4 regions of the Mesorhizobium sp. M8A.F.Ca.ET.202.01.1.1 genome follow, and region 2 is predicted to be linked to each of the others. Evidence: riboswitches for the same ligand, from Rfam matches in the RefSeq annotation. Region 2 holds a riboswitch; each other region holds the start of a gene.
The links. Region 2 has a riboswitch for cobalamin ahead of EN845_RS30335 (aromatic ring-hydroxylating dioxygenase subunit alpha). Riboswitches for the same ligand answer to the same signal wherever they lie in the genome.
Positions count from the first base shown of each region.

Region 1: linked by a shared signal. The riboswitch ahead of bluB (5,6-dimethylbenzimidazole synthase) and the one ahead of EN845_RS30335 (aromatic ring-hydroxylating dioxygenase subunit alpha) in region 2 are both predicted to bind cobalamin.
Region 3: linked by a shared signal. The riboswitch ahead of EN845_RS03085 (DUF1636 family protein) and the one ahead of EN845_RS30335 (aromatic ring-hydroxylating dioxygenase subunit alpha) in region 2 are both predicted to bind cobalamin.
Region 4: linked by a shared signal. The riboswitch ahead of EN845_RS15740 (DUF1636 family protein) and the one ahead of EN845_RS30335 (aromatic ring-hydroxylating dioxygenase subunit alpha) in region 2 are both predicted to bind cobalamin.

Region 1 is NZ_SRUN01000015.1:97,056-101,701, forward strand. It holds gene EN845_RS27840 (DUF2277 domain-containing protein) at 1-251, opposite strand, end outside; gene EN845_RS27845 (exodeoxyribonuclease VII small subunit) at 345-596, opposite strand; gene EN845_RS27850 (histone deacetylase family protein) at 600-1,526, opposite strand; cobalamin riboswitch at 1,705-1,887, shown strand; partial or broken gene bluB (5,6-dimethylbenzimidazole synthase) at 2,059-2,565, shown strand; gene EN845_RS27860 (hypothetical protein) at 2,733-3,716, opposite strand; gene EN845_RS27865 (TetR/AcrR family transcriptional regulator) at 3,806-4,414, opposite strand; gene EN845_RS27870 (MFS transporter) at 4,534-4,646, shown strand, end outside.
Region 2 is NZ_SRUN01000018.1:116,009-120,654, forward strand. It holds gene EN845_RS30330 (hybrid-cluster NAD(P)-dependent oxidoreductase) at 1-781, opposite strand, end outside; gene EN845_RS30335 (aromatic ring-hydroxylating dioxygenase subunit alpha) at 859-2,106, opposite strand; cobalamin riboswitch at 2,221-2,423, opposite strand; gene EN845_RS30340 (DUF680 domain-containing protein) at 2,918-3,118, shown strand; gene EN845_RS30345 (DUF680 domain-containing protein) at 3,192-3,398, shown strand; gene EN845_RS30350 (DUF680 domain-containing protein) at 3,463-3,711, shown strand; gene ugpC (sn-glycerol-3-phosphate ABC transporter ATP-binding protein UgpC) at 3,791-4,646, opposite strand, start outside.
Region 3 is NZ_SRUN01000001.1:571,440-576,085, forward strand. It holds gene EN845_RS03070 (iron ABC transporter permease) at 1-672, opposite strand, end outside; gene EN845_RS03075 (ABC transporter substrate-binding protein) at 672-1,619, opposite strand; gene EN845_RS03080 (ABC transporter ATP-binding protein) at 1,666-2,454, opposite strand; gene EN845_RS03085 (DUF1636 family protein) at 2,451-2,828, opposite strand; cobalamin riboswitch at 2,954-3,163, opposite strand; gene EN845_RS03090 (AraC family transcriptional regulator) at 3,372-4,205, shown strand; gene EN845_RS03095 (helix-turn-helix domain-containing GNAT family N-acetyltransferase) at 4,214-4,646, opposite strand, start outside.
Region 4 is NZ_SRUN01000006.1:204,093-208,738, forward strand. It holds gene EN845_RS15730 (cobaltochelatase subunit CobN) at 1-910, opposite strand, end outside; gene cobW (cobalamin biosynthesis protein CobW) at 929-1,981, opposite strand; gene EN845_RS15740 (DUF1636 family protein) at 1,978-2,412, opposite strand; cobalamin riboswitch at 2,450-2,656, opposite strand; gene EN845_RS15745 (winged helix-turn-helix domain-containing protein) at 2,686-3,885, opposite strand; gene EN845_RS15750 (NADH-quinone oxidoreductase subunit A) at 4,219-4,584, shown strand; gene EN845_RS15755 (NADH-quinone oxidoreductase subunit B) at 4,575-4,646, shown strand, end outside.

The DNA of each region.
Region 1 (4,646 bases), on a different contig from region 2:
GCGGCCTTTGCTCTTAGTTTGGCCGCCACCTCTTCGCGATTGCGCGGATGCTGGTGGGTTTCGAGGGAATCAAGCAATTCGCGTGCCGATGCCGCGATGGCTTCGACAGCATGATCGAACGCATGCTGGTTCTGTTTCGACGGCCGCGTCGTTCCACTCAGCTTGCGGACAAACTGGAGTGCCGCGTCGCGGACTTCGTCGTTGGTTGCCGGCGGATCAAAATTGAACAGGGTCTTGATGTTTCTGCACATCGTTTCCAAACCTCCTCTTGTCCGTTTCAATCGGGACGAACTGTATCCTCAATCATGATCGTGTCCAAAAATCGGTAAGACTGCGAGGGCGCCTTAGTCCGCGTCGAGCGGCTCGGTTCCAACCGGCTTGCCATCGCGCGACAGCCTGATCTTCTCGACCTTGTCCTCGGCTGCCTTCAGCAAGCGGTCGCAATGCGCCTTCAGCGCCTCGCCGCGCTCGTAGATCCGGATCGACTGGTCGAGCGGCACGTCGCCGCGCTCCAGATCATCGACGATCTTCTCCAGCGCGTCGAGTGCCTGTTCGAAGCTCATCGCCTTGACGTCTTCGTTGATCTCACCGCTCATCATTCATCCTTTCATCAGTCGCCCGACATGGGCGGCGACCGAAAATGCCAATCCTTGCAGATCGTAGCCACCCTCGAGCAGGCTGACGAGCCGGTTGCCGCCGTGGCGTGCGGCGCGCTGCATCAGTTGGCCGGTCGCCCAGTCGAAATCGTCCTCGGTCAGATTGATCTCGGCCAGCGGGTCGCGGTGGTGCGCGTCGAAGCCGGCCGAAATGATGATCAGGTCGGGGGCGAAATTGTCGAGCGATGGCAGCACGCGCGACAGGAAGGCATCGCGAAACACCTCGCTGCCGGTCTGTGGCGCCAGCGGCGCGTTGACGATGTTGCCGGCACCGGTCTCGTTCTTCGCCCCGGTGCCCGGGTACAACGGCATCTGGTGCGTCGAGCAATAGAGCACCGACGGATCGTCCCAGAAAATATCCTGCGTGCCGTTGCCGTGATGCACGTCCCAGTCGACGACGGCGACACGCTCGGCGCCGTGCCTCTTCTGCGCGTAGCGGGCAGCGATCGCGGCCGTGTTGAAGAAGCAGAAGCCCATTGCCGTGGTCTTTTCGGCATGGTGGCCAGGCGGACGGGCGGCGACGAAGACATTGTCGGCGCGGCCCGCAAAGACGTCGTCGACGGCGGCGTTGGCGGCGCCGATCGCCGTGATCGCGGCCTGCCAGCTCTTCGGGCTGGCGGTGGTGTCGGCGTCGATGTGGGCAATGCCTTCGTGGGGGATGGCGGCGCGGACACGCGCGACGAAATCGGCGGGATGCGCATAGAGGATCGTCGCCTCGTCGCCTTGCGGTGCCTCGACGCGGTCGAGCGCGGCAAAAGCTTCGTCGTCGAGCACGCGCTCGATGGCGCGCAGGCGGTCGGGCCGCTCGGGGTGACCCGGCGGGGTGATGTGTTCGAGAAAGATGGGGTGCGTGTAGAGACGGGTAGCCATCTCCCCTATCTAGTGCCCCGGCGCCGTAATGGCCATGCGCAGCGGCTTGATCGCTGGGGAAAATCACGCCTGCGTCCATTGGCGTCGCTGCGGGGATTGGCGGCGCTGGGGCTTCGGCGTAAGGTTGCCGCCACTGCCTGGTGCCTGCCGGTCTGTTTGTTTTAGCCGCATTCTGCGACGCCAAATGATTTCACTTGGCTGCAAATGCTCCGGCGGGAGAATCGGGAACACGGTTGAATTCCGTGGCGTGCCCAACGCTGTAAGGGGGACCGCGCCGGTAAATGCCACTGTCGATGACGGGAAGGCACCGGACGCGGGTTGATCCCGAGCCAGAAGACCGGCCTGGCAGGCATCGTCATCCGCATGGTCAGGCGGATGACATCAGAGCGATGTGGGTCCTCTTGGACGCGCAAAGTTCGCTCTGAGAATTTGAACTGCTGCAATCGCAAGGGGATAAGCGATGCCGGAAGCCATGACCGCTCCAATGGGCGATGGATTTGATCAGATAGCGCGTGACGCGGTTTATCGCGCCATGTTCACGCGGCGCGACGTCCGCAGCCATTTTACATCGGAGGCGATCGACGATGCAGTGCTGGCGCGGCTGCTGCTTGCCGCCCACCACGCGCCATCGGTCGGCTTCATGCAACCCTGGAATTTCATCGTCATCCGCGATGCCGCGCGACGGGCGAAGGTGCGCGACCTGTTCCTTGCCGCGCGCGAGCAGGAACTGCCGGCAATCGAGGCAGACCGGCAGGCGCTCTACCGCAAGCTCAAGCTCGAAGGCATTTGCGAAAGCGCATTCAACATCTGTATCACCTGCGACCGCGAGCGCTCGAAAGGCTCGCCGCTGGGGCGCTGGCACAACCCGGAAATGGATCTCTACAGCACGGTCTGCGCGGTGCAGAATTTCTGGCTGGCCGCGCGCGCTGAAGGCGTTGGCGTCGGCTGGGTCAGCATCATCGAGGCGCAAGCGCTGAAAAGCCTGCTGTCTGTCCCCGACCACGTGACGCCGATCGCCTATCTTTGCGTCGGCCGTGTCTCGGAGTTCGCGCCGAAACCGGACCTCGAAACGCATGGCTGGGGCCGACGCCTGCCGCTGCCCGACCTGATCATGAGCGAGACGTTTTGCGGCCAGGGTGAGGCACCGCTCAAATTGGCGGTGGCGCGCCTCGACACCGTCGCAGGTGCGCCCGCCAGCCCCGCCGATCAGCGCGTCGCGCCGGCCGTGCCCCAGCGCGAGCCGCCGAAGGTGGAGAGCGCCTTGTCCTTGAGTTCCCGGAACTTCGATGAGGCTTCGGCCAGCCTGGCGTCCCAGGCCGGATCAGGCACCTGGCCCTCGATGGTCCTGAAATAGACCTGCATCAGGCAGGCAATGGCGAATGGCTCGATGAAGGCCGCCTTGAAAGCCCAGGCAAAGACGATGGCGAGCACGAAAGCCCAGCCGGCGAGTTGCCCGGGCATGACGTAAAGAATGGCGGCTGCCGGAGCCAGCATCAGCAGGAAAATCACGAAAGACACCCCCCACATGATGACCGCCAGCCAGACGGCGTTCTTGACCATGGTCTTGCCGTTCTGGGCGTAGAGCACCACGCCTTGGCGCGCCGTCTCGAACGGCGAGGACGAATTGATGCGGATGTTGTAGCCGAGAATGATCTCGTCGACATAGGTCAGCGACAGCCGGATCACCGTGTTGAGGAACGAGACCAGGCCGCTCAGACCGGGGATGGGCAGGAAGGCCGCGATGCCACCCAGCAGGCCGGTGATGGCGCGGATAGCGCCCTTGACCAGCTGGTCGACGACGAAAAGGATGTTCGCCTCGGCAAAGCGCTCGGTCACAACCTCTTTCGCGTAGGCGATCTGGTTCTGGCCGTCGGGAACGTCATGTCCGTCGATCAGATGCACCATGACGGCGATATGGCCTGCCTTGACGACGTAGAGGATGTATTCGCGGATCCAGTAGACGGCGATCGAGACGACGCCGAAACCGACCACACCGCCCCAAAGGGCAAAGGACAACGGTCCGTCGGGATCGGTGGAGATATGTCCGACGCCGTAGCCGACCGAGGCACCGGTGCCGGTGGCCATGACGTAGGCCAGTGTGATGCCGAAATAGACGACCATGCGAAAGACAATGAAAGGCCAGGTCCGCATCATGATGGACACCGACCTGCCGATATCGAAATCCCACATGCCCGATTCTCCCCTCAGAGATGGCTGGGGAGGATGCGCCCAAACCGGCTATTGTCAATTGCAGGCGGTGGCGGAAGCGCCACGGCGGCTCAGTTTGGCTGTGCTTCCGGTTTCTCGAGCAGGCCTTCGAGCAATTGCTTGAACGCCGCCACCACCTTCCTCGACGTCGCTTCGGGATCGTTCGAGTTGGCGATCCGCTGTGCGGCCTGACTGCTCGCACCGTTGATCAATCGCGCCGCCGTTTCGGGATCGACGCCCGGCACCACCATCCCCTCCTGTTGCAGCGCCGTCAGATGATCGGTCATTGAACCGACGCAGGCATTGGCATTCGACCATTGCGCCGGGTCTCCCAGCACGGCCGGACCGTCCCGGAACATGATGCGCTGGATTTCCGGCTCCAGTGCCATTTCGATGTAGGTCGTGCATTCGTCGACGAAATGCTGCCAGCGGGTCGGCGCCCTCGCCGCGACCTCATTCACCCGGGCGGCCATTTCCGCGTCGATCTCGGCGATAACCGCCTGCAGCAGTCCCTTCTTGTCGCCGAAGTGATGATAGAGGGCGCCGCGTGTCAGCCCGGCCGACGCGGTGAAATCGTCCATCGACGCTTCGGCGTAGCCAATGGTGCCGAAAGCCTGGCGGGCCGCCGTGATCAGCTTGGCTCGCGTCTCGGCAATCATCTCCTTGCGGGGTCTGTGCATTGTTCTGGACCTATCCACATACGTCTCGTATGCCAATTGACATACGCAACGTATGAACTACCTGACATTCATACGCATCGTATGTAATTGTCGCATCATCCTTTGTCGAGGAACCAGCCATGCAAAACCCCTATTCGGAAATCTTTCGAGCCCCCGGAACCAAAGGCTTTGCGGCCGCCGGCTTCCTGGCGCGCCTACCGATCGCCATGGCACCGATCGGCATCGTCGCGAT
Region 2 (4,646 bases):
CGTCCACGGTCGGCGCGGCAAAGCTTTCCTGATGGTACTTTGCCATGTCGAAGCCGGCGGCTTCGAGCATGCCGCGCACGGCGCGCATGAAGGGATCGGGCCCACAGCAGAAGATTTCGCGTTCGCGGAAATCGGGTGCCAGGAGCGGCAGCCGGATGGCGTCGATGCGGCCCATATGGCCGTACCAGCCCTCGCGGCTCGACCGCTCCTCGATCATGAAGCCGAGCGACAGGCCAGGCATGTGGCCCCCGAGCAGTTCGAGTTCCTTGCGGAAGATGATTTCTTCCGGGCGCCGCGCGCAGTTGACGAAACCGACATCGGTCCATGGCGCACAGTCGTTCAGCCAGCGCAGCATCGACATCATCGGCGTCACGCCGGAGCCGGCCGAGACGAACAGATATTTCGCCGCCGGATGGCTGTGCAGTGAAAAGTCGCCGCCCGGTCCATAGGCCTTGACGTGCGAGCCGGGCGCCAGGTGATCGAACATCCAGCGTGTGCCGATGCTGCCCGCCTGCGCCTTCACCGTCACCGCGATCGAGAACGGCCGCGACGGCGACGACGACAGCGTGTAGGTGCGCATCAGCGGCCCATCCGGCGTCGGCAGTTCCAGCGTCACGAACTGGCCCGGCTTGTAGCGGAACCAGGTCTGGTTGTCGGACCGGAAGGTGAAGGTCTTGACGTCGGGCGCCTCGTCGCTGACACCGGTCACTTCCAGCACCTGCAGCCTGTCGTTCCAGGGCGCCATCTGGTCGAGATGGCGATAGAGGCCAAGGTCGGTCATCGCATTCATCCCTGCATACCTTTCATTTTGCGGATGTCGTGATCCCAAAACCGCTGCACACTTTTGGGTGACATGCGCTAGGCGACGCTGCGCAGCGCCGGCCGCCCGCCTTCGGCCAGGCGCGGACCGATGAAGCGGGCATACCAGTCGACGAACTGGATGACGCCGCCTTCATGCAGCTCCGAATACGGGCCGGGTTCATAGGCCGGCGACAGGATACCGAAAGCGTTCTCCTCGACGATCCGGCGGTCCTGGTCGTTGGTCTCGGTCCAGACATGGGTGAGTTCGGCGAGATCGTAGTCGACACCCTCGACCGCGTCCTTGTGCACCAACCACTTCGTCGTCACTGCCGTTTCGGTGGCGCTGACCGGCAGCACGCGGAAGGTGACGGCATGATCAACGAGGATGTGGTTCCAGGTCGTCGGGTAGTGATAGTGCATCAGCGTGCCGATGCGGTCGGCCGAAACGCTGTCGGACAGGTCCTTCCTCACCGCCCGCTTGCCGGTCATCGTGTAGCTCTGGGCGTCGCGCAGCAGCGGCGCGCGGGTGGCGCGGTATTGCCCGGCCGGGTCGATGCGGAATTTGCTGGGCAGGCCAACAGCTTCGCACTTCGCCCAGTGCGCCAGCATCTCCGGATCGCTGTCGGCGCCTTGCACGCCGGTCACGGTCGGTGCTTCCGGGAAGGTCTTGCACAGTTCGGGATGATTGCCCGCGCAATGATAGCATTCGCGGTTGTTTTCCCAGACCAGCTTCCAATTGCCCTTCTCGATGATCGTGCTCTCGAAGGCGATCTTGGCCTCGCTCAGCCGGTGCGGCTTGAGATAGGGCTCGATCATCGCCCGCATCGGCGCGAAGTCGGCCGGCTCCTTGGCCAGGCAGATGAAGACATAGCCGGCGACGCTTTCGCAGGCGACCGGCTTCAGCCCGAACTGGCTCTTGTCGAACCCCTCGGCCATCTGGCGGGCGAACAGCAGGCGCCCGTCCAGCTCATAGGTCCACTGGTGATAGGGACAGACCAGTTTGGCGGCCATGCCCTTGTCGCTGTTGCAGACGCGGCTGCCGCGATGGCGGCAGGAATTGTGGAAGGCGTTGATCTTGCCCTGCTGATCGCGCACCAGCACGATAGGATAGTCGCCGATCTGCACGGTGATGAAGCTGCCCGGCTTGGGCAATTCGCAATCATGGCCGATGAACAGCCAGTCGCGATACCAGATCAGCTCCATGTCGAGCTTGAAGTAGTCCGGGTCGGTGTAAAAAGGCTGTTCCAGCGAAAAGCCTTGTCTGCGGCTGTTCAAGAGCCTCAGCATGTCGTTGCGCGCGTCCATGTCCTGTCCTCATTTTCAAGGACTGAACTGGTGGTGATTGAGGAAGGACTGGACGCAGATCGGCGCAAAGCCGGACAAACACCATCCGCCTCTTGACCGCCCACCGCGATCAGTCGAGTTCTAGCCATCTCGGGCTGGTTTCCGGGCTCTGGAGTCGTCCTTACGGACCATCGCGACACCTTCCCAGGCTTACGCCCAGTGGTCTCCCGTTGCGACTTGAACTCCACCACCGTTGCGGGGGCAGCGCCGGAATCTGACCGGCTTCCCAATTCTCCGCTCCGTCGTCACGCAGCGGCACCTGAGATGCCTGATCTAATCACGGCAGGGTTTGCGACATCGGCATGAAAGCGACATCGCATCCATGCGGCGCGACACGCATGCTGGAACGTCGTGACAGGGGTCGCATCATCAAATCGCCTTCTGTCGCCAGGCGCGCCGGCACCGTTTTTTCGACCCCTTTGCCGGGGGCGAAAAGGTTAACAGTTTCGAAAAGTGACTATTAGCAGATTCTAAAATCGAACCGAACGGTTCGTTTCTGTTGACGGTGCGTGCAGGACGGTGTGAACGCCGAGCCTCCGATACAGTTGGTGATCGGGGTGCCATTTTTAGCTAACTGATTGATATAACGACAGAAAATAACAGATGTGGAAATCACTGGCACAATTTCAAGTGGTAGAGTCATGGTCCACGCTGAACAACTTCGTGATTGGAAACAGCAGAGGTCCTCTCCCACATCGGGGCGGTCCGAACGACGCGATTTTAATCCCAAGACACGCCGCTAGACGGACGGAAAAATACTGGAGTACCCAAAATGAAAAAGATTGTTCTCACTGCCGCCGCCCTTCTGGCCATTTCCGGCAGCGCCTTCGCTGGTAGCGACCATTACGGTTCGAACGCCGCCACCCCCGCTGCCACTGTCGACAGCTCGTACACCGCTTCGACCAGCAAGTCGGAGCCGGCTGCTCAGACGCCTGCCCAGGGCGCCGACCACAATCTCTTCGGCAACAACTAACAGCCGATCCCCGGCTTGCGGCGGGGCGACCCTGCCGCGCGGGGTGGATGCCACAAATTCAGGAGTACCTAAAATGAACAAGATCCTCATTGCCGCCGCCGCCGTCTTGGCCCTCTCCGGCAGCGCCTTTGCCGGCAGCGACAACTACGGTTCGAGCGGTGCCAACCAGGCGGCTGTCACGTCGACCGACAACGCGAACACCGCGTCGATCGGCAAGTCGGCTCCGGCCACCGAGGCGCCTACCCGGCCGGGTAGCGATCGCAACCTCTTCGGCCGTTGACGCCTGTTGCGAGTGGCGGGCTCGCTCGCCACTCGTGGAATTCAAGACGTTAGGAGTATTGGAAATGAACAAGATCCTCATTGCTGCCGCCGCCGTTCTGGCCCTCTCCGGCAGCGCTTTCGCCGGCAGTGACAACTATGGCTCCAATGGCGCCAATCAGCCCACTGCATCGTCGACCGTCAATGTCGATACGTCGCATACGGGTTCGGTCCGCAACAGCGACTCACCCATCTACAAGCTGCTCAACTCGTCCGGCGACGTGCAGAAGTCCGCCCCTCACGGCGCAGACCGCAATCTCTTCGGCAACAACTAACCAGCCGTCGTGATGTATAAAAAGAGAGCGGCGGGCCTGCCCGCTGCTCTCTTTTTTTGTTGTCGAGACATGGCTGGCCTCAGGCGGCTTTTGCTTCCGCTTCGTGCAGCGCGAACGACCGTCCATCCGCATCGAAGATATGAAGGTCGCCGGCATTGGCGGTCAACTGCAGCGTCGAGCCGCGCCTGACCTCGACATTGCCCGGCAGCTTGGTCACCAGCGGCAGGTCGGCACGGCCGATGTCGATATAGACCAACTGAACCTCGCCGAGCTGCTCGACATAATCGACCGTCCCCTCGAACAGATAGTCCGCACCACTGGCGATCGCGAGATCTTCCGGCCGCACGCCGAAGCTGACCGCCGCTCCCTTTGCCGAAGCAGGCGTCGCGATCGGCACCGTCGCCTTGCGGCCGCCGACATGGCTGATGATGGTCGGGTTGCCCGTCTTGTCGACCGTGGCCGGCAGGATGTTCATGGCCGGCGAGCCGATGAACTGGGCGACGAATAGGTTGCCGGGGTTCTTGTAGAGCTCCATGGGCGTGCCGACCTGCTCGATGTGGCCATCCTTTAGCACCACGATGCGGTCGGCCAGCGTCATCGCCTCGACCTGGTCGTGGGTGACATAGATCATGGTCGTGTTGGGCATCGATTCCTTGAGCTTGGCGATCTCGATACGCGTGGCGACGCGCAGTGCCGCGTCAAGGTTCGACAGCGGTTCGTCGAACAGGAACACTTTTGGATTGCGCACGATGGCGCGGCCGATGGCGACACGCTGACGCTGGCCGCCCGACATCGCCTTGGGCAGGCGGTCGAGATATTTGGTCAGCTGCAGGATTTCGGCGGCCTGCCGCACCCGTTTGTCGATCTCGGCCTTGCTTTCCTTGCCGATCTTCATCGAGAAGGCCATGTTGTCGTAGACTGTCATGTGCGGATAG
Region 3 (4,646 bases), on a different contig from region 2:
CGCGATCGTGCCGGCGCCCACCGCCCCCAGCCATACATTGTCCCAGCGCGCCAGCCCGAGCCCGCCCATGGTCCAGAACAGGACCGAATGAGCCGCGCGCTGGTCACCGGCAAAAACCAGATAATTGGTCAAGGCCGTGAACATGAAGGAAACGGCAAGACCGGCGAGGATCAGCCGCTCAGGACCTTGCCCCCTCACCCGCGCCACCAGCAAAAGCACGATGGAGGCGGCGAGGATGCCGCCAGTGAACGCAGCCACGGGCAAGGTCCAGATGCCGAAACTGTCGCCGAACACGGTAATGACGGAAACCGCGCCGGCGGCGGCCCCCGACGACAGGCCGAACAGGAAGGGGTCGGCAAGATCGTTACGGGTCACCGTCTGCAAAAGCGCGCCGACGATGCCCAGCCCGCCGCCGACACAGATCGCCAGGATCGTGCGCGGCAGCCGCAGGTCGACGACGATCTTGCCGACCGGGCCCGATATCTCAGGCTCGTCCAGTCCGACGGCACGGCCAAGGGCGGCGATGACATCGCTCAGAGGTATCAGCGTCGAGCCATAAGCGATCGACAGCAGCGCGAGAGCGACGAGCGTCACCGCGCCCGCCGTCATGGCCAGCGTGAAGGCCCTGTGCCCTGAAAGCACGCCGGATTTGTGCTCTCGGGCAAGATCCATCAGAACGCTTCCGGATGCATCGCCCTGGCGATCTTGCCGATGGCTTCGATGTTCGCCGGTCCTGGTGTCAGCTCGGCATAACGAAGCGCCACGAAGCGCTCGTTCCTGACCGCGTCCGTCTCCTTCATCGCCGGGTGCGCCTTCAGGAAATCGAGCAGTTTCCTGTAGCCGCCGCCGTCCTGATAATCGAGCAGGATGAGGAATTGCGGATTGCGCGCCGCCACCGTCTCCCAGTCCGTGTTGCCCCAGCTCGTTTCCAAGTCGGCCATGATATTGTCGCCGCCGGCCGCCGAGATCATGGCGCTGGGGATGGCGAATTTTCCCGCGGTAAACGGCTTGTCCTCGCCGGAATCGTAGAGGAACACGCGTGTTCCCTTCGCGCTGCCGACCTTGGCGCTGATCTCGGCGAGTTGCGCCTTCCAGCCGGCAACAAGCTGTTCCGCTTCTGCCTCCTTGCCGAAGATCTTGCCCAGCTTTTCGAGGTCGCCATAGAGCAGGTCCATGGAGGCGGCCGGGCGGCTCTTGTCGAGGTGGACGCAGCTTTCGGTCAGTACCAGCGTCTTGATGCCGTGCGGAGCGAGCGTGTCGGGCGTCACGTCGCCGCCGGGCTTCATGCCGTAGTACCAGCCGGCGAAGAAGACGTCGGGCTCGACGGCGACGAGGTTCTCCAGGGTCGGATATTTCGGCGCCAGTTCGGGAATGGCACCCTGTTCGGCCTTGAATTCGGGGCCGACCTTGTACCATCCACTGATGCCCGTCAGGCCGACGATCGAAGGCTGCAGCTTCAGCGCGAAGGCCATCTCGGCCATGTTGAGATCATGGATGACGGCGCGCTTCGGCGGAGCGTCGAAGGTCAGCGGCTTGCCGCAGCTGTCGACGGTGACGGGGAAGGCGAAGGCCGTCGAGGCCAGCAGCGAGAGGGCGAGCGAGAAGGCAAGGCGTTTCACGGATTTGCTCCTTGGTTGAACCGTGTCGGACGATGAGGGGCGTTGATCAGGATGGCGGCGAGGCGCGGTTCGGAAGGTCGAACACCGTCAGTTCGCGATCCTCGGTGGGATGGCGCAGGCGAAACACGTCGACGCCGAAAATCTCGCGGATCAGCTGTTGCGTCAACGCCTCGTGCGGCGGCGCCAGCGCCTGCAGCCGGGCTTCGTTCATCACCGCGACCCTGGTGGCGAAGGGTGCCACCAGGGTCAGATCGTGCAGCACCGCGATAACGGTCATGCCGAAGCCGGCCACCAGTTCGAGCAGCTGCGCGCGGGCGCGCGGGTCAAGGTGGTTGGTCGGTTCGTCGAGAAAAAGGATCTTGGGCTCCTGCGCGATGGCACGCGCAAGCTGGGCGCGCTGGCGTTCGCCACCAGACAGCGAGCCGATGCTCCGGCCGAGCAACGACAACAGGCCGGTCCGGCGCAGCGCGTCCACCACAATGTCGCGTTCCTCGCTCCGGCCCCTCAGGCCGGCATGCGGGACGCGGCCAAGCTCGACATAGTCGATCACCGCCAAACGCGGATCCGGTTGGTCGCTCTGGCCCACGACGGCGATATGCAGGGCCCGCTTGGCGGGCGAAATCATGTCCAGGCGCCGCCCGCCAAGCTTCACCTCTCCGAAGCTCGGCCTGAGCATGCCGGACAACATGCGCAGCAACGTGGTCTTGCCGGCGCCGTTGGGGCCAATGATGGCAAGGCGGTCGCCTGATGTCACCGACAGGCTGACCGCATGGACCAGATGCCGGCCATTCGCTATCGCGCCCAGGTCGCACGCATCGAGAAGCGGCGTTGTCATCGACTGCCTTCCGCCAGCTTGCCCGCCCCCGGAATGCGGGCAAGCGTCTTGCCGGCCAGGCGCGGCGGACGTTGTCCGGAATTGCACCAGCCGTCGGCAAGCGAAGCGTAGAGCCGGGCAAATCGCACGAGGTCGGCGGCGTCGGCCTGCGCGTCGATCGACCCGAAGAGATAGGCGGCCTTGCCTGGTGCCTGGAAAGCCACCGTCAGGGGGCGCGCGCAACCCGCCATGCAAGCCACGCCCTCGACCGTGAAACCATGCGCCACGTCAGGCTGGGCCGAGAGGCGGAAGCGCAACTCGGCGCACAAACCTTCGCCCGACCTGATGCCGGTCGGCACGTCGCGGCAAAGGGTGCACACGATGATCTGGTGCATGGGGCTGGGCTGAATACGATCGATTGTGCCGTCCAACTTCCCGTCACTTTCAAAACTGGCGACGGAAGGATGTTGGTCGACCGGCCGACAAGACCGATGTCCACGTTTCCTCCCGGCACACCCCGTCCGGTCAACTCAGTGATGGCAGGTCTCCTGGCTCACGGGTCTCTGCGCAATCCTGCCTTCCCAGCCTTGCCGGCCAGTGGCGTTCCGGATCTTGCTCGCCGCTTACAGTTGCGGGGGCAGCCGCGGCCTCGACCCCAAAACCGGGTCTCACCGCGTTCCCTTTTCACCCCTCGCCTTTCGGCTCGGGGACCATCACGAGTCGCAGCCTATGCCGCGAGCGGTTTCGAGGCAAGGCGACTGCCTTGTTTTGTTATAACAGAACTTATACGAGAGCAAGCCTGCCGTCGGCATGGCGTGCACGGACTTTACGTCCACGCCTGACAGCGTTGCCGTTTTCGATTTTGCGCCATGCGCAATTTCGATCAAACTGGCCGGGCAACGAGGCGCCAGAGTGAAGACGCCACATGCGAGGAACACATGAACCCGACCGAGAAAGCGCTATGGTTTGTCGAAAGCCATCTGCCGGAGGCTGTTACGCTCGACGACGTCGCCCAAAGCAGCGGCGTGTCGCGCTTTCATGTGACACGCGCCTTCGGCGCGGCCACCGGCCGTTCCGTCATGGGTTACATGCGCTCGCGCCGGCTGACCGAAGCGGCGCGCAGGCTCGCCGGCGGCGCGCCCGACATACTGTGCGTCGCGCTCGACGCCGGCTACAACTCGCATGAGGCTTTCACCCGTGCCTTCCGCGACCAGTTCGGCACCACGCCGGAACTGGTGCGCGCGCAAGGTTCGACCAAGACACTCGATCTCGTGGAGCCTATCCTGATGGACCATACCCTGCTCACCAGCCTCGAACCACCGCGCTTCGAGACCAGCCGACCTTTCCTCATCGCCGGCTTCGGCGAGCGCTACAGCTGCGAATCGAGCGCCGGCATTCCGATGCAGTGGCAGCGTTTCAGCCCTTATATCGGCAACATACCCGGCGAAGTCCCAGGCGTTTTCTACGGTGTCTGCCTCAACGGCGACGATGCCGGCAATTTCGACTATGTCGTCGGCGTCGAAGTGTCGGACTTCTCCGACCTGCCGAAGGACTTCTACCGGGTGCGCGTGCCGGCGCGGAAATACGCCGTTTTCACGCATCGCGAGCACATCTCGACCATCCGGCGCACGGTCAACACGATCTGGAACAGCTGGCTCCCGGCCTCCGGCCATGAAATCGCCGACGCGCCGGAATTCGAGCGCTATGGGCCCGAATTCGATGCCCGCACCGGCAATGGCGGGCTGGAGATCTGGGTGCCGGTCAAGGCATAGAGGCGCCGCTACAGCTCCAGATCCCAGTTCTGTCCAACCAGATCCTTGCCGAAGGAATGGTGAGGCTCTTCCTCGGTCAGCTTGAAACCGGCCGCCTGGTAGATGTGCCGGGCCGCGGTCAGAATGTCGTTGGTCCACAAAGTCAGCGTCTTGTACCCCCTGGCGCGGGCAAAGCCGATGCATTCCTCGACCAGCCGTTTGCCGATGCCGAGGCCTCGCGCCGACGGTTCGACATAGAGCAGCCGCAGCTTGGCCACCTGATCGGATTTGCGCACGACGAAGACCGAGCCGACGACCTCGCCTTCCCGCTCGGCGATCCAGCCGCGCTCCCATTTCGGATCGAATTTCTTTACGAACTCGCCGAGGATCTCAGCGACTAGCGCCTCATAGGTTTCGTCCCAGCCATAGTCCTGCGCGTAGAGCATGCCCTGGCGGCGCGTG
Region 4 (4,646 bases), on a different contig from region 2:
CGCGCTGGTTGTTTTCCCAGATGTCGCGACGCGTGGTGGCGACGATGACCTGGAAAACCGGCACGCCGGCGCGGTCGAACAGGGTTTCGACACCGGGTTCGGCACCCGAAGCGAAGGCGGTCGCGGTGATGATGGCGGCGGGTTTCAGCGATGCGATGGCATTTTCGACGAACGCCAGGGACACAGGATCCTGGAGGCTGGAAACGAAGATCGGGACCGCTGCCAGTCCCTGGGAGCGCAAGGCCTCGGCCAGCGCATCGATCGGGGCAACGTCGGCCGCGAGCAGCATCGAGCGGTAGAAGAGGATAGGGACGATGGGAGCACCGACATCTGAAAGGTCCGGCTCCTCCGCGACCCCCAATCCAGACTGATAGTAACCGGCCTTCGGCACGCTGACCGGACTGGCGACGGACGTATCCTGTCCAGCCAGGCCTGCCAGCCTCCGAACCAGCGCGCTCATATTGGCCGGGCCGCCCTCTCGGAAATAGCCAAGCAGGCCGTCGAGTTCGGCGCGTGGCAGCGTCGAGGCTTCGATCAGCCTGAGATCCTCGTCATGGCTTTCACCCGGAAGCAGCGCCAGTTTGATGCCGCGCTCACGGGCAATCACCGCCAGCTGGTCGCAGCCATAGCGCCACCAGTCGTTGCCGCCGAGGATGCGCACCAGGATGACCTTGGCATGGCGGGCGACGCTGTCGATCCAGAGGTCGACGGACATGGGATGGCGCAGATCGCGCAGTGCCGCAAGCCGCATGGAGGGCAGGCGGTCGGCGTCCGCCTTCCACGCCGCCGCCAGTCCGGCGAGATCGCTGTCGGTGAAGGACAAGGCCACGATATCCGCCGGCGTCTGCCTGAGATCGACAGGCTCGGCGAGGTCGTCAAGCGAAGCGGAGGTCGTGGTGAGGATGTGCATCGCGGTCCGTGTCTGAAATCAGCCGGCGAGGATACCTTCGATCGCCGGACGGTTCAGCCCCTTGAGACCAATGACGACCAGGCGCGAGCGGCGGTCGTCCTCGGCGCTCCAGGCACGGTCATAGTAATGATTGACGCGTGGGCCGACGGCCTGCAGCAGGAGCCGCATCGGCTTGCCGCCGACCTCGACGAAGCCTTTTACACGCAGCACGTTTTCGTGTTCGGCGGCCTCTGCGACACGTTTTGCCAGATCGTCGGGATTGGCAATCGAGGGAATGTCGACGATGAATGTGTCGAAGTCGTCATGCTCGTGGTCGAATGCGCCGTCGTGATGGGACTTGCGGTTCTCGATGTCGTCCTCGACGGCAAGACCAAGCCCGAGCAGCACCGAGGGATCGACCTTGCCATGCGACGTCGGCACGATCTTCACCGCGCGGGCGGAGTGTTCGTTGACGATGGCGTTGGCGCGGGCCGAGCCCTCGGCGTCCATCAGGTCGCTCTTCGACAGGATGATCAGGTCGGCGCAGGCGATCTGGTCCTCGAACACCTCTTCGACCGGATCGTCATGGTCGAGGCTTTCGTCCCCGGCGCGTTGCGCCTGCAGGGCTTCCATGTCGTTGGCGACGCGGCCTTCCGCAAGTGCGGGACCGTCGACCACGGCGATGACGCCATCGACGGTGACGCGGCTTTTCACCGTCGGCCACTGGAACGCCTGGACCAGAGGTTTGGGGAGGGCGAGACCGGAGGTTTCGATCAGGATGTGGTCGACCTTCGGCGTCAGCGACAGGATCTGGTCGAGCGCTGGCACGAAATCGTCGGCGACGGTGCAGCAGATGCAGCCATTGGCCAGTTCGACGATGTTTTCCTCGGGGCAGGTGTCGATACCGCAGCCCTTGAGGATTTCGCCGTCGATGCCGATATCGCCGAATTCGTTGACGATGATGGCAATCCGCTTGCCGCCGGCATTTTCCAGGAGATGGCGGACCAGCGTCGTCTTGCCGGCGCCGAGGAAGCCGGTAACGACGGTGCAGGGAACGCGGGAGAGATTGCCGGCCGAATTTGGAGCGGTCATATCAAGTCCTTCAGCATGTCGAGAGGAGGGATGCGGGCAACGAGGCCGCGCTTGAGGCTATCGGGCCGGCCGCGCCAGGGAATGAGGCCGTCGGTCGAGGTGGCGAAGAGTTTCGCGCCGGCGACGAGATCGGCGCCGCTGGTTGTGGTCAGGTCGCCGAACACATAGCTCCAGCATCCGTCGCGCAGGATCGCGGCGCTCAGCCTGCGCTTGCAATTGCCGAGGCATTCGACCGTGCGGATGCGAATTTGCTCGCCCGAGGCGGCTTGGCGGGTATCTTCAGCCAAAAGTTCGCCGGCCCGGGGATGGGCGTCGGAACCGGTCTCGTCGCGACAGGAGGCGCAGACGATGACAGTGATGCCGGCCAGGGAATCATCCCCGCCGGACGAAATGTCCGTTGTTTCAGCCGAGAAACTGCTGTCGCGATCCAAATCAGGCTCCTTGCCCGGAAAACCCGCCGGGCGATCGGATTCTTGCATTCCAGACGGCAGGTCTCCTGGCTCGCGGGTCATCGCCTTGGGTAGCCGCCTTCCCGGGACAATCCCAGTGGCTTTCGGCCTTGGCTCTTCGCTTACAGTTGCGGGGACAGCCGCGGATTTGGGCTTTTCGGCCCGCACCGCATTCCCTCTTGGCTCCTCCCTTTGCCGAGAGGAGACCGTCTGGATCGGATTTAGGCTCTTGCGGGCAGCGGTGTCAACGCGAGCTTACGACACCGCGATGTCGGACAGCGCCGGGCCGAGGTCGCCGGCAGGCGTCACTTCGATGCGTTCAAGCCCAAGCCAGCCCTGCATCTGCTTCAATTCCTCGAAAAGTTCAGCGGCGGTTTCAGGCGGCGCGCCGGGCTCGGCATAGGCGGCATGGACGCGCAGGACACTGGCCGGCCGGTCGGCTTTGAGGTCGACGCGCGCCACGATCTTGTCGCCAAGCAGGAAGGGCAGGACATAGTAGCCGTATTGGCGCTTCTCGGCCGGGGTGTAGATTTCGATGCGATAGTGAAAATCGAACAGCCGCTCCGAGCGCGAGCGCGCGAAGACGACGGGATCGAACGGCGCCAGCAGGGCGCGGGCCTCGATCTTGCGTGGCAAACGCGCATCCCTATGAAGGTAAGCTGGCTTGTCCCACCCCTCGACACGGACCGGCAACAACTCGCCGAGTTCGACCAGTTCCTCGAGCCGGCCTTTCATGTCGGCGGGGGAGAGCCGGAAATAGTCGCGCAGGTCGCCTGATGTGGCGATGCCGTGGGCGCGGGCGGAAATGCGCAGCAATTCGCGATGTGCATCCTCGGCCGCCGGTACCGGCAGGTCGAGGATCGCTTGCGGCAGCACCCGCTCCGGCAGGTCATAGAAGCGCTCGAAACCGCGCCGGTGCGCCGTGGTGATGCGGCCGGCCCAGAACAGCCATTCGAAGGCGTGCTTGGCGCGGCTCCAACCCCACCAGCCGCCGGAGCCTTTCTGGCCTTCCAGCGCCGAAGCGGCGATCGGGCCACGATCGACGACCTGGCGGTAGATCTCTTCTATATAGGCAGCGTGCTCACGGCCCCATTTGGCCAGCCCCAGATACATTTCATCGCCTTGCTCGGCGCGCTGCATGCGCCAGCGCATCAGCGGGTACGTCTCGACCGGCAGGAATGAGGCCTCGTGTGCCCAATATTCGAACACCGTGCGCTTGCGCGTCACGGCGGCGTTGTCGAGCAAGGCGACGGGATAGGGACCCAGACGCGAATAGAGCGGCATATAGTGGGCACGCACCACCGCACTGACGGAATCGATCTGCAGCAGGCCGGTGCGGGACAGAACGCGGGCGAAATGGCGGCGGTCGGGCATGCCGGCGGGGCGGGGATCGAGAAATCCCTGAGCGGCGAGCGCGATGCGCCGGGCGGCGGCTAGCGAGATCTTTTCCTTCATGCAGGCGTCACTCTGAGGGTGCTTTGACAAAGATGTGATGGGTGATTCCAGCCCATGCTAGCAGGGTTTTGGCGGCAACCCTGTCAGGAGAGAAAAGTGGAGTAAAAAGAGAAGGAAATCAAACAGGAGCCTATGAGACCAGTTTCTCCCGGAATGCCGTCCAGCTCGTTGTTTTGAACAAGGTTTGACTTGCTTCGCTGGAAGTGCTGCGCTAACCCTCGCCGCGTTGCAGCATAGGCTCCTTAAAACGGTTCAGCGGTTAAACTGTCACGCTTCCGCATTAAGGTCCGGTGCTGTAATCAACGTGGATTGGCGCCAACGGAAAGCCGCTGCATGAACGCACTCCTCAGTTCGTACCTGCCCATCGTCCTGTTCATCGGCGTGGCGCTGGTGGTCGGCCTGGCGCTGCTGGTCGCACCGTTCCTGGTGGCCTACCGCAACCCCGATCCCGAAAAGCTGTCCGCCTACGAGTGCGGTTTCAACTCGTTCGACGATGCCCGCATGAAGTTCGACATTCGTTTCTACCTGGTGTCGATCCTGTTCATCATCTTCGACCTCGAAGTGGCCTTCCTGTTTCCCTGGGCAGTGTCCTTCTCGAAGATCGGCATGCTCGGCTTCTGGTCGATGATGGTGTTTTTGGCGGTGCTGACCATCGGCTTTGCCTATGAATGGAAAAAAGGAGCGCTGGAATGGGATTGAACGACAGTTCAGGCACCCTCGTCGCGCCAAAGCCCAAGGGCATCATCGATCCCAACACCGGC